DNA from 3 places in the Dermacoccus sp. 147Ba genome. Region 3 is predicted to be linked to each of the others. Evidence: predicted binding sites of a transcription regulator. Region 3 holds the regulator's gene; each other region holds the start of a gene.
The links. Region 3 encodes HrcA, which represses chaperone genes, less so after heat shock. Its sites were predicted from a motif close to TTNGCACTCGNNNNNNNCGAGTGCNAA; they were not measured.

Region 1: a site for HrcA is predicted at 1,818-1,844, ahead of groL (chaperonin GroEL). Genes of this name have one in related genera too.
Region 2: a site for HrcA is predicted at 2,374-2,400, ahead of groES (co-chaperone GroES). Genes of this name have one in related genera too.

What each region holds. Positions count from the first base shown of each region.
Region 1 covers NZ_SEHL01000007.1:84,584-88,861, reverse strand. Annotated here, with positions in the region: gene groL (chaperonin GroEL) at 25-1,662, opposite strand; gene EVU97_RS10425 (DUF3263 domain-containing protein) at 1,907-2,185, opposite strand; gene EVU97_RS10420 (uracil-DNA glycosylase) at 2,386-3,060, shown strand; gene EVU97_RS10415 (SGNH/GDSL hydrolase family protein) at 3,057-3,929, shown strand; gene modA (molybdate ABC transporter substrate-binding protein) at 3,926-4,278, shown strand, end outside.
Region 2 covers NZ_SEHL01000004.1:272,163-276,440, reverse strand. Annotated here, with positions in the region: gene EVU97_RS07550 (glycoside hydrolase family 3 protein) at 1-920, shown strand, start outside; gene EVU97_RS07545 (class I SAM-dependent methyltransferase) at 1,020-2,297, opposite strand; gene groES (co-chaperone GroES) at 2,585-2,878, shown strand; gene groL (chaperonin GroEL) at 3,023-4,278, shown strand, end outside.
Region 3 covers NZ_SEHL01000006.1:130,072-134,349, reverse strand. Annotated here, with positions in the region: gene dnaJ (molecular chaperone DnaJ) at 1-1,097, opposite strand, end outside; gene hrcA (heat-inducible transcriptional repressor HrcA) at 1,142-2,167, opposite strand; gene EVU97_RS09530 (sensor domain-containing protein) at 2,353-2,739, shown strand; gene EVU97_RS09525 (LuxR C-terminal-related transcriptional regulator) at 2,757-2,933, shown strand; gene EVU97_RS09520 (DUF3097 domain-containing protein) at 3,011-3,892, shown strand; gene EVU97_RS09515 (DUF4870 domain-containing protein) at 4,014-4,278, shown strand, end outside.

The DNA.
Region 1 (4,278 bases), on a different contig from region 3:
CTCAACCTACGCATGCGCGCTTCGTCAGAAGCCCATGCCACCCATGCCGTCCATACCCGCACCGGCGGCGTCGCCGCCGGCGTTCTTCTCGGGCTTGTCGGCGATGACGGCCTCGGTCGTGAGGAACAGCGCCGCGATGGACGCAGCGTTCTCCAGAGCCGAACGCGTCACCTTGGCGGGGTCGATGATGCCCGAGGAGATCATGTCGACGTACTCGCCCGTGGCGGCGTTGAGACCGTGGCCCGGCGTCAGACCGCGCACCTTCTCGACGATGACGCCCGGCTCGAGACCCGCGTTGAGCGAGATCTGCTTGAGCGGAGCCTCAGCGGCGACGCGCACGATGTTCGCACCCGTGGCCTCGTCACCCTCGAGACCGGCGAAGGCCGACTCGGCGTCCTTCGTGGCCTGGATGAGCGCGACGCCACCACCGGCGACGATGCCCTCCTCGACGGCGGCCTTCGCGTTGCGAACGGCGTCCTCGATGCGGTGCTTGCGCTCCTTGAGCTCAACCTCCGTCGCGGCACCAGCCTTGATGACGGCGACGCCACCGGCCAGCTTCGCGAGGCGCTCCTGGAGCTTCTCGCGGTCGTAGTCGGAGTCGGAGTTCTCGATCTCGGCGCGGATCTGAGCAACACGGCCCTTGATCTGCTCGTCGTCGCCGGCGCCCTCGACGATCGTCGTCTCGTCCTTCGTGACGACGACCTTGCGGGCGCGGCCGAGCATGTCGAGCTCGGTGGTCTCGAGCTTGAGGCCGACCTCCTCGGAGATGACCTGGCCGCCCGTGAGGATGGCGATGTCGCCGAGCATGGCCTTGCGGCGGTCACCGAAGCCCGGAGCCTTGACGGCAACGGCCTTGAACGTGCCGCGGATCTTGTTGACCACGAGCGTCGACAGGGCCTCGCCCTCGACGTCCTCGGCGATGATCATGAGGGGCTTGCCCGACTGCATGACCTTCTCGAGAACCGGCAGCAGGTCCTTGATGTTCGAGATCTTCGAGTTGACGACGAGGATGTACGGGTCGTCGAGGACGGCCTCCATACGCTCGGTGTCGGTGACGAAGTAACCCGAGATGTAGCCCTTGTCGAAGCGCATACCCTCGGTGAGCTCGAGGTCGAGGCCGAACGTGTTCGACTCCTCGACGGTGATGACGCCTTCCTTGCCGACCTTGTCCATGGCCTCGGCGATGAGCTCACCGATCTGCGGGTCAGCGGCGGAGATGGACGCGGTAGCAGCGATCTGCTCCTTCGTCTCGATCTCCTTGGCGTGGTCGAGCAGCTGCTTGCTCACGGCGTCGACGGCCTGCTGGATGCCGCGCTTGAGCGCCATCGGGTTGGCGCCGGCCGCAACGTTGCGCAGGCCCTCCTTCACCATGGCCTGCGCGAGGACGGTGGCCGTCGTCGTGCCGTCACCGGCGACGTCGTCGGTCTTCTTGGCGACCTCCTTGACGAGCTCCGCGCCGATCTTCTCGTACGGGTCGTCGAGCTCGATCTCCTTGGCGATGGAGACACCGTCGTTGGTGATCGTGGGTGCGCCCCACTTCTTCTCGAGGACGACGTTGCGGCCCTTGGGGCCGAGCGTCACCTTCACCGCGTCGGCAAGGGTGTTCATGCCGCGCTCGAGGCCGCGACGGGCCTCCTCGTCGAAAGCAATGGTCTTGGCCATGTGCGTGGCTCCTCCACGTGACGTACGTAGTGACCGCACCAGCGCCCGCGACGGACGAGCCCGATCGTTCGCGCGGTCATGTCGCGCGAGCCCCGAACCCTCACTCATGCAGTCAGGTCTTTGTCACTCTCATGTTCAGAGTGCTAAGGCCATGATTAGCACTCGCCCCCTGCGAGTGCAAACGGCGACGGGGCTGCGACCGCCGTGTTCGCTCACAGCGGCAGACGCAGGTCGGGGTGGGCGCTCAGCTCGTGCGACGGCGTGAGGCGCGACGGCGCTGGATGCGCTTGACGAGCAGCGGGTCGGCCGCGAGCGCCTCGGCCGTGTCGGCGAGGGCGTTGAGTTGCTGGTAGTACTGCGTCGCGCTCATGCCGAAGCGCTCCTTGATGGCGGCTTCCTTGGCGCCGGGCAGCTTCCACCACTCGCGCTCGAAGGCGAGCATGGCGCGGTCTCGTTCACTCAGCCCGGGCGCCTCGTCGTCACCGGGGACGCGGGCACCTGCAGGGGTCTCGATGACGGGCATGCGACCAGGGTAGATCGTCGCCTCCTGCCCGCCCGAACACCAGGGCCAGAACAAAGGCGCGTGGATGGCGGGTTTGGCTGAAGATGACGCCGACGTCGCGCGCATCTTCACCCAAACCGACCATCCACGTGCAAGACGCTCGAGCCTCCGGCCCGTTCGGAGCACGCCGCGGTGAATCGACTCGCGATAGATTTGGCGGCATGCCGCAGCCGTATGACGAACTCGTACATCCCAGCTGGGTGGAACCCCTCGCGCCGGTCGCCGACCACATCGCCACTGCCGGGCAGTTCCTGCGCGACGAAGTGGCCGCCGGGCGCGGGTACCTGCCGGCGGGCGAGAACGTCCTGCGAGCGTTCACCCAGCCGTTCGAGGACGTGCGCGTCCTCATCGTCGGCCAGGACCCGTACCCGACGCCGGGGCACCCGATCGGGCTTAGCTTCGCCGTCGATGCGCACGTCCGCCCGATCCCGCGCAGCCTGCAGAACATCTACGCGGAACTCAAGGACGACCTCGGCATCGAGCCGCCGGAACACGGTGACCTGAGCGCGTGGACCGACCAGGGCGTGCTCCTGCTCAACCGCTGCCTCACCGTTCAGCCCGGCAAGCCCGCAAGCCACCTTGGTCACGGCTGGGAGAACGTCACGGCGCAGGCCATCACGGCGCTCGTCGAGCGCAAGCAGCCCCTCGTCGCCATCCTCTGGGGTCGCGACGCCCGCTCACTCGCCCCGCACCTCGGCGACACCCCGACCGTCGAATCCGCGCATCCCTCACCGCTTTCCGCGCGCAGCGGCTTCTTCGGCAGCAAGCCCTTCAGCCGCACGAACGAGCTGTTGGAGCAGCTCGGAACCCACACGATCGATTGGCGTATTGCATGACGAACGACCTCCCCGCACCCGGGGCTCAGGCATCCGAACAGACGCACCACGGTCTGCTCTGGCACCGGTACGTCGCCATCGGTGACTCCTTCACCGAGGGCATGAGCGACCACGACCCCCGCGAGGACGACGCCTACCTCGGGTGGGCTGATCGCCTCGCCGTCGACATCGCGATGCAGCAGGAGGAGCGGGGCGCGAAGCTCGAGTACGCCAACCTCGCGGTGCGCGGCAGACTACTCGCGGACGTCATCGGCCCCCAGCTCGACGCGGCCCTCGCGATGAAGCCCGACCTCGTGAGCATGGTGGGTGGCGGCAACGACATCATGCGCCCGTCGGTCAACCTCGACGATCTCGCGGCCGGCATCGAGGACGCCGTCGTCCGCCTCAAGGAGGCCGGCTCCGACGTCCTGCTGGCGACGCTCGTCAACCCCGCCGCGTCGAAGATCATGACGCGCCTGCGCCCGCGCATCACGTGGCACCTTGCGAACCTGTGGGGTATCGCGCAGCGGCACGACTGCTACGTGCTCGATCTGTGGTCGATGACCCCCCTGCGCGATCCGCGCATGTGGTCCGTCGACCGTCTGCACCTTTCCGCCGAAGGCCACAAGCGCGTCGCGCAGCAGGCGGCATGGACGCTCGGGCTTCCGACGACCGGCGAGTGGCTCGCCCACCTGCCGGCGCAGGCTCCGAAGCCGGTGCGCCAGCGCGTCGCCGAGGACGCCGAGTGGGCGCGTCAGTACCTCGCGCCGTGGGTGGAACGTCGTATCAAGGGCACGAGTTCCGGTGACGGTCGCCTCCCGAAGCGTCCCGAACTCACGCCCGTGGATCTTCTGACGGCCCGCTCGTTGATGGTCGACGACGAGGCGTGACGGCACGGGCATGGCGCCTCATGAGTGTGCCGGTTGCAGCAGCGCTCGCCATGGGTGCCGGCGGCTGCCGTGCGTCGGAGGGCGACGACAAGACCGTCACGGTGCTTGCCGCCGCGTCGCTCACGGAGTCGTTCACGACGTTGGCGCGCGCCTACGAGAAGGCTCACCCCGGCACCCACGTCGAGGTGAGCTTCGCGGCCAGTTCGACGATCGTCACCCAGCTCTCCCACGACGCCCCGGCCGACGTGGTGGCTCTCGCCGACACCGAGGCACCGAAGAAGCTGCCGAAGGATCTGGCCGAGGGCAAGGCGTGGACGCCGTTCGCCACGAACCGCCTCGAGATCGTCAC
Region 2 (4,278 bases), on a different contig from region 3:
AGCCGGTCTCGGCGCTCACCAAGCGCGACTGGGTGCCGTTTGCCAACGCCGTGAAGGCGGGGGCGCCCGCCGTCATGACGGCGCACATCGTGCTCAAGGACATCGACCCGAACGTGCCCTCGACCCTGTCCAACAAGGTGCTCACGGGCGAACTGCGCGACAAGCTCAGCTTCAAGGGCCTCGTCGTCACCGACGGCATGAACATGGGCGCCATCGTGAAGAAGTTCGACAAGGGCGGTGCCGCAGCCGTTTCCGCGCTCAAGGCGGGCGCCGACGTCGTGCTCATGCCGGCCAACGCCACCGCGTCGGTCGCAGCCATCGAGAAGGCCGTGGCCTCGGGTGAGCTGACGCGCGAACGGCTCGTGGAATCGGCTGCCCGTATCGTCGCGACGACGCGGCACCAGCAGGTCAAGGCTCCGGCGACGAACGTCGTCGGCGCGCACGGCAAGGACGCCGAGCAGTTCGCGCGAGAGTCGATCACCCAGCTCGGTGGCTCATGCGACAAGCCGCTCGTCGGCAAGAGCGTCCGCCTCGACGGCGGATCGACCTCCGACCGCGCGGAACTGACGAAGGCCCTCACGGCCCGCGGCATCACGGTCGGCTCGTCCGGCACACGCGTCTCGCTCATCGCCGGTGGGTCGTACAACGCAGGTAAGGCGTCGGCCGACGGCGGCTCGGAAGCCGATTCCGCTGGTGGTTCGGGTGCCGGTTCCTCGACGAAGGCCGGCGTTCAGGTCGCGCTCGACACCCCGTACGTCCTCGCCTCGCGACCGGCCGGAGCCGTCGGTCTCGCGACGTACGGCAACACGCCGTCGACGTTCGCGGCGCTCGCGGACATCCTTGCGGGCAAGGCCAAGGCGGGCGGCACGCTGCCGGTTGCCGTCGGTGACAACAAGGTGGGCGACTCGGCCTGTTCGTGACTTCGCGCGCTGTTTGAAGCTCCAGCCCCTTGAGTCAGGGGGGCGGGTTCAGTTCGGGGGCAGCGGCGGTCGTCCAGGTGCGACCTGTGGCAGGTCAGGTCAGGCAGGCTCCACGACGAGGGCAGCACGCTCGCCGTCGAGGTTGACGAGCACGACTGTCATGGCCCGGGAGCCCTTGAGCTTCAGTTGGCGACGCAGGGCGTCGGCGTCGAGGTCGACGTCGCGCTTCTTGATCGTGAGGCGTCCGACGTCGTGCGTGCGCAGGTAGGAGCGGAGTGTTTTGACGTGCAGCGGAACGGCGTCGAGCACCCGGTATGCGCGCCCGAGAAGACCGATGTCGGTGAGCGCGTCGGCGGTGACGTACCCGTACCCGGCCGTGAACTCGCGCCCGTCGACGGCGTTGAGCAACGCGCCGACGAGACCGCTACGCGTTAACGCTTTGTCGGCCTCGTAGAAGAAGGCGCCGAGGTCGGCGCGACGCGCGAGGGCCCCCGAGGCGTCGGCAGCGTCGGGCCTCGTGACGTGGCGAAGCTCGACGCTGTCGCCGCTGCTGTCTGCGTTGGCGGAACCGTCGGCGCGCTTGTCGGTCGGCCGCACGATCGTCGCCGTCGTGCCTTCGTCGCGAACGGCCTGGCCCCACCAAAGCGTCGCTTCGACGAGGTCGCCGGCGTACGAGACGAACTCCGCCTCGCAGTCGGGCGGGATGTCGCCGTGCGCGAGGCCGGGGGAGAGTTTGGCGCCGGCAGCCGGGGCATCAGCGGCGAGTTGCTGGACGAGTTCCCAGTCGGGCGAGAGCGCGGCCAGGGAGAAGGTTCGCTTGGTTCGGCCGTGGATGTCGGCAACGCCCGGGATGCGCCGGGCAGGGTCGAACCACCACGCGGCGTCCGGGGCTTCCCGGCGGAGTTCGGGTGCGAGGTCTTCGAGCAACCCCGTCTCCACGCGTGAGGCGGGGTAGGGCGCCAGGTTGTGGCGAGCGAGTTCGGCCGTCGTCGGGTCGGCTTCCACGGCAATGACGTCGAGGCCGGCACGAGCAAAACCGACGGCGTCCGCGCCGATGCCACACCCGCCGTCGACCACGCGTGAGGCGCCGGACGACCGCAGACGCTCGGCGTGCAGAGCCGCCACGGCCGAGCGAGTGGCCTGCTCGAGGGCGTCCGGGGTGAAGAACATCAGCTCGGCATTCGCGCCGAACTTCGTGACGGCCTTCGCTCGCAATCGGCTCTGCGTCAGCGCGGCGGCGACGAGTTCGGGGGAGTAGCCCCGATCCCGCAATCGGGAGGTGAGCGCGACGGCGTTCTTCTCGTCGTAGGGCGGCAGCGATGCGAGCAGTTCACGACCCTCGTCGGACATGAGAGCGTGCGCGGCGGCGGCATCCATGGGCTCATTCTTTCAGGCGAACTTCCAACCAAGAGCCGCCCCGCCTGTGCGCCCTGAGCGAACGCCGACCCTCCACCTGGCACTCGGCTTGACCGAGTGCTAAGCGAGCAATAAATTCGGAGTTAGCACTCACCCCTGGGTAAGTGCCAGCGAGCACGTCACCTCGACCCCCGCGACGGCGAGGCGGCACTGCGCGCTGTCATGCCACGCCACGTGGCGTGGGCAGGGGTGGACAAGCATCCGTCACGTCCGCTCGAGCGGACCGTCGCAACAAGGAAGGTGCCACCGTGTCGGTGAACATCAAGCCGCTGGAAGACCGCATCGTCGTCAAGTCCGTCGAGGCCGAGCAGACCACCGCGTCCGGCCTCGTCATCCCGGACACCGCCAAGGAGAAGCCCCAGGAGGGCGAGGTCATCGCCGTGGGCCCGGGTCGCGTGGACGACAACGGCAACCGCGTTCCGGTCGACGTCGCTGTGGGCGACAAGGTCATCTACTCGAAGTACGGCGGCACCGAGGTCAAGTTCGGTGGTGAGGAGTTCCTCATCCTCTCCGCCCGCGACGTGCTCGCCGTCGTCGCCTGACGATCCCACTCCGTGCGCGCATGCCCCGGCCGTGGCCCACGTCGGCCCGCCGGGGCATTGCGTTCCCTCCAGTCGCGCGTGAACTCACGCAGCAGGCTCCCGTTCCACGCCGCCTCGCGCGGCATCAACCAGAGAGGTTGAATCATGGCCAAGACCCTCGAATTCAACGACGACGCGCGTAAGTCGCTCGAGCGCGGTGTCGACGCGCTCGCCAACGCCGTCAAGGTGACCCTCGGCCCGAAGGGCCGCAACGTCGTCATCGACAAGTCCTGGGGCGCCCCCACCATCACGAACGACGGTGTCACCATCGCCCGTGAGGTCGAGCTCGAAGACCCGTACGAGAACCTCGGCGCACAGCTCGCCAAGGAGGTCGCCACCAAGACGAACGACGTCGCCGGTGACGGCACGACGACCGCCACGGTTCTCGCCCAGGCCCTCGTCAAGGAAGGCCTGCGCAACGTTGCCGCTGGCGCGGCCCCGGCCGGCCTGAAGCGCGGTATCGACAAGGCCGTCACCGCCATCAACGACCAGCTGCTCGCCAACGCGCGCCCGGTCGACGGCAAGGACGATTACGCCAAGGTCGCTTCGCTCTCCGCCCAGGACGCCACCATCGGTGGCCTCATCGGTGAGGCGTTCGACAAGGTCGGCAAGGACGGCGTCATCACGGTCGAGGAGTCCTCCACCGCCGAGACGAAGCTCGAGTACACCGAGGGCATGCAGTTCGACAAGGGCTACCTCTCGCCGTACTTCGTCACCGACCCCGAGCGCATGGAGGCCGTCCTCGAGGACGCCTACATCCTCATCAACCAGGGCAAGATCTCGAACGTGCAGGACCTCCTGCCCGTCCTCGAGAAGGTCGTCCAGTCCGGCAAGCCGCTGCTCATCATCGCCGAGGACATCGAGGGCGAAGCCCTTTCAACGCTCGTCGTGAACAAGATCCGCGGCACGTTCAACGTCGTCGCCGTCAAGGCCCCCGGCTTCGGTGACCGCCGCAAGGCCATGCTGCAGGACATCGCCATCCTCACCGGCGGCCAGGTCATCGCCGAGGAGGTCGGCCTCAAGCTCGAGGCCGCCGACCTCGACGTCCTCGGCCAGGCTCGCCGCATCCAGGTGACGAAGGATTCCACGACGATCATCGACGGCGCCGGCCAGGGCGACGCAGTCGAGGGCCGCGTCAAGGAGCTCAAGGCCGAGATCGAGCGCACGGACTCCGACTGGGACCGCGAGAAGCTCCAGGAGCGTCTTGCGAAGCTCGCCGGCGGCGTCTGTGTCATCGGCGTCGGTGCACACACCGAGGTCGAGATGAAGGAGAAGAAGCACCGCATCGAGGACGCCATCGCGGCCACGCGCGCGGCCATCGAGGAAGGCATCGTCGCCGGTGGTGGCTCCGCCGTCATCCA
Region 3 (4,278 bases):
CCCTGGTTGACGGGCTGGAACTTGGGAGCAGGCGTTTCCTCGCCGCGCGACGCCGCGAACTGACGCAGCAGGTCGGCCTGCTCGCTCGTCAGCTTGCTCGGCGTGCGCACGTTGGCGTGCACGAGCAGGTCGCCGCGGCTCTCGGTACGCAGGCGCGTGACGCCGAGGCCCTTGAGCGTGACGACGTCGCCCGGTTGGGTGCCGGCCTGGATGTCGATGTCGCGCGGGCCGTCGAGCGTCTCGAGCGGAAGGGACGCGCCGAGTGCCGCGGCCGACATCGGCAGTTCGAGCGAGCAGTGCAGGTCGTCACCCTGACGCTGGAACATGGGGTGCTTCGCGACGCGCACCTCGACGTAGAGGTCGCCGGCGGGGCCGCCGCCGTGGCCGACCTCGCCCTCGCCGCGCAGCTGGATGCGCGTGCCGGTGTCGACGCCCGCGGGCACCTTGATGCTGATGGTGCGGGTGTCGCGCTTGCGGCCGTTGCCGTCGCACTCGAAGCAGGGGCTGTCGATGATGTCGCCGTAGCCGTCGCACGCCGTGCACGGACGCGAGGTGAGCACCTGGCCGAGGAAGCTGCGCTGCACCTGCTGGGTCTGACCGGCGCCACCACACACGTCACACGTGTGCTTGCCGGTGCCGGGGCGCGAGCCGTCGCCGTGGCACGTCGTGCAGACGACTGCGGTGTCGAACGTCAGGTCGACCTCGCCGCCGAAGACGGCGTCGGACAGCTCGATGTCGAGCGGCAGCAGGGCGTCCTGGCCGTGTTGTACGCGGCTGCGCGGGCCACCCGAGGCGCCCGCTGCGCCGCCGGTGAAGAACGCGTCCATGATGTCGCTGAAGCTGAAACCGGCGCCGCCGAAGCCGGCACCCGCACCGCCGCCGGGCGCGTACGGGTCGACTCCCTGGTCGTAGGAGGCCTTCTTCTCGGGGTCGCCGAGCACCGCGTAGGCCTGACCGACGCGCTTGAACTGATCCGCCGCCTCGTCGGACGGGTTGACGTCCGGGTGGAGCTTGCGCGCCATCTTGCGGTAGGCGCGCTTGATCTCCTCGCTCGAGGCATCGCGGGAGAGGCCGAGTTCGGCGTAGTAGTCGTTCACGAACGTCCTTGTCGTCAGCGGGTGGAAAGGGATGTGTGCGGGCGTCAGCTCTCGATGAGCTGTGACACGTAGCGGGCCACGGCCCGCACGTTCGCCATCGTCTGGGGGTAGTCCATGCGGGTGGGTCCGAGCACGCCGAGGGCCGCCACGGCGTCGGGGCCGTAGGAGGTGGTGACGAGCGACGTCGAGTGCAGGCCCTCGTGGGGATTCTCCGCGCCGATGCGGACCGTCACCTGGTCGTGGGCTTCGGCATCCTCGGCGAGGTTGCTCATGAGGCGCAGGATGACGAGGTGCTCCTCGAGCGCGTCGAGCACCGGCTGCACGTGCAGCCCGTCTGTTCCGGCGCGCGCGAGGTTGGCCGTACCGGCGAGCACGACACGCTCCTCACGTTCCTCGCCGAACACGGCGGTGATCGTCTCGACGACGGCGTCGACGTCAGCGCGCCGCTCGGGCTCGAACGCTTCGCGCAGCAACGACAGGCCGCGGGCCGCCTCCGCGAGAAGAAGGCCGTCGGTCTCGGCGTTGAGTCGCCCGCGCAGCCGTGCGACGAAGTCGTCACTCTCGGCCACGGGGTGGGCGAACTCGACGGTGCGCTGTTCAATGCGGCCCGAGTCGAGGATGACGACGAGCATGGCGCGGGTCGGCGTCATCGCGAGGCACTCGATGTGGCGCACCCGCGAGCGCCGCAGCGACGGGTACTGCATGACGGCGGCCTGCTGGGTGAGCGAAGCGAGCAGACGCGCGGTGCGCTCGACGATGTCGTCGAGGTCGATGCTCTCCGCGAGGAAGGCCTGGATGGCGCGGCGCTGGCTCGGCGTGAGCGGCCGCACCTGAGAGAGGCGGTCGACGAAGACGCGGTAGCCGGCATCGGTCGGAACACGCCCGGCGGAGGTGTGCGGCGCAGCGATGAGGCCCTCGTCCTCGAGAGCCGCCATGTCGTTGCGAATCGTGGCCGCCGAGACACCGAGCTGGTGACGTTCGAGGAGGGCCTTGGAGCCGACCGGCTCGGACGTGGAGACATAGTCCTGCACGATCGCGCGCAACACTTCGAGACGGCGCTCGTTGCTCATGCCTTCACACCTCCTTTGACCTTCTCCAAGGTTGGCACTCACGGGTATCGAGTGCCAAATCTTTCCGGGCGTGTTCGCTCAGGGCGTCGCGTCCGCGTCGGGCCGGCATGTCGGGTTTTCCCCACCGTCAAGAAGCCTGCAGGCAGGATGGTTGTGCCCCCGTGCCTCTCCATAGCGTCGAAGAGATGAGCACTCCAGACGTCACAGCCCCTGTCCCCACGAACGCCGCCGGCTCGGCGACGGACCGCGAGTTCCGCTGGTCCCCACGCCAGGCACTGCGCGACAGCGCCTACCTGTTCGCAGGCTGGTGGGTCCACCTGCTGGGCTTCGTCGCGTTCGCCGTCCTCATGTCCGGCGGGCTGAGCATGCTGTTCGTGCTCGTCGGCATTCCGCTCGTCCTCGGCGGCCTCGGAGTCGCTCACGTCATGACGGACGCCGAACGCTCCATGCAGCGCCATCTTCTGGACCGTGCCCTCCCCGATGCCCCGACGGCGGCGGAGACCGGATGGTCGATCAAGCGCGTGTGGGAGGCCCTCAAGGACCCGCGGCGGAATCGGTTCTCGACACCCTGACGCCGCGGGAGCACGAGGTGTTTTCACACATCGCCGAGGGTCTGACGAACCGAGGCATCGCGAAGCGCCTCGTCGTCACGGAGGGCGCCGTGGAGAAGCACGTGCAACGCATCTTCACCAAGCTCGATCTGCACACCGTCGGCGACGAGCACCGTCGAGTGGCGGCGGTGCTCACCTTCCTCCGCTCGTCCTGACCGTGGGCGGCGTCGCTTCTGCGCCCGCCCAGCGCGCCTCCGCCCGTGCCGCGTCGGGCTTGCCTACCCTGACTGCCATGAACGACCGCTACGGCTCCGACGTCCTCTCCGGTGACTGGCGCGCGCCCAAGCGCGGCCGATCCCGTGAGGTTCCGGCCGAGCGGGATGTCGTCGTCGAGGACGCCCAGAGCGGTTACGTGGGTGCCGTCGTTCGCGTCGAGAAGTCGGGTGGAACCCACGTCGTCTTCCTCGAGGACCGCTTCGGCAAGACCCGCGGCTTCGCGCTCGGGGGCGGCTTCCTCATCGACGGTGAACCCGTCATCCTCACTCCCCCGCGTCCGGCGGACGCTGCCGCGCTCGCCGAGCGCAAGGTGCAGGCCGGACGCACGGCGTCGGGTTCGGTCGCCGTCCCGAACGCCAAGGCGCGCGTGGCCCTCGGTTCGCGCATCTTCGTCGAGGGTCGCCACGACGCCGAACTTGTCGAGAAGGTCTGGGGTGACGACCTGCGCATCGAGGGCGTCGTCGTCGAGTACCTCGAAGGCGTCGACGACCTCGCCGCCGTCATCCGCGACTTCCGCCCCGAGAAGGGGCGCCGCCTCGGCATACTCGTCGACCACCTCGTGCCCGGCACGAAGGAGGCCCGCATCGTCGCCGAGGCCCAGGCTCTTCCGCAGGCCCGCGATCACGTGCTCATCGTCGGCCACCCCTACGTCGACGTGTGGCAGTCGGTGCGCCCCGAGCGCCTCGGGTGGTCGAAGTGGCCGACGATCCCCAAGGGTCAGTCGTGGAAGCACGGCATCCTGGCCGAGCTGGGGTGGCCGCACCAGAGCCAGGCCGACGTCGCGCGCGGCTGGAAGCAGATCCTCGGCACAGTGCGCACCTACGCCGACCTGCAGCCGGAACTGCTCGGACGTGTCGAGGAACTCATCGACTTCGTCACCGACCCCGAGCAGCAGTGACGCCCTGAGCCCCAGCCTCAGGGGCGAACCAGGGTCACCCAGGATGGCGCCGACGGAATGAGGAGGGCATCGTTGAGGTTGGAACGATGTTCACCAACGCAGCCGAGGTCGTGAGGACACCATGAGCCAGCAGCCCTACCCCACCCCCGACCCCCAGTGGAGCCACAACGGCGACGCCTACCCCAACGGTCGGCCCACCGAGGCGGGCGTCACGCCCCGCCAGTTGAGCTCCGACGAGACGGGCGCCGCCGTCGTCGCCCACCTTTCCGCCCTCGTCGCGGCCGTCGTGTCGGCCGGTTCGCTCAGCCTGCTCGGCCCGCTCATCGTGTGGTTCATCTACAAGGACAAGTCACCCGCCGTGCGTGAAGCCGCCGCCGGGGCGTTCA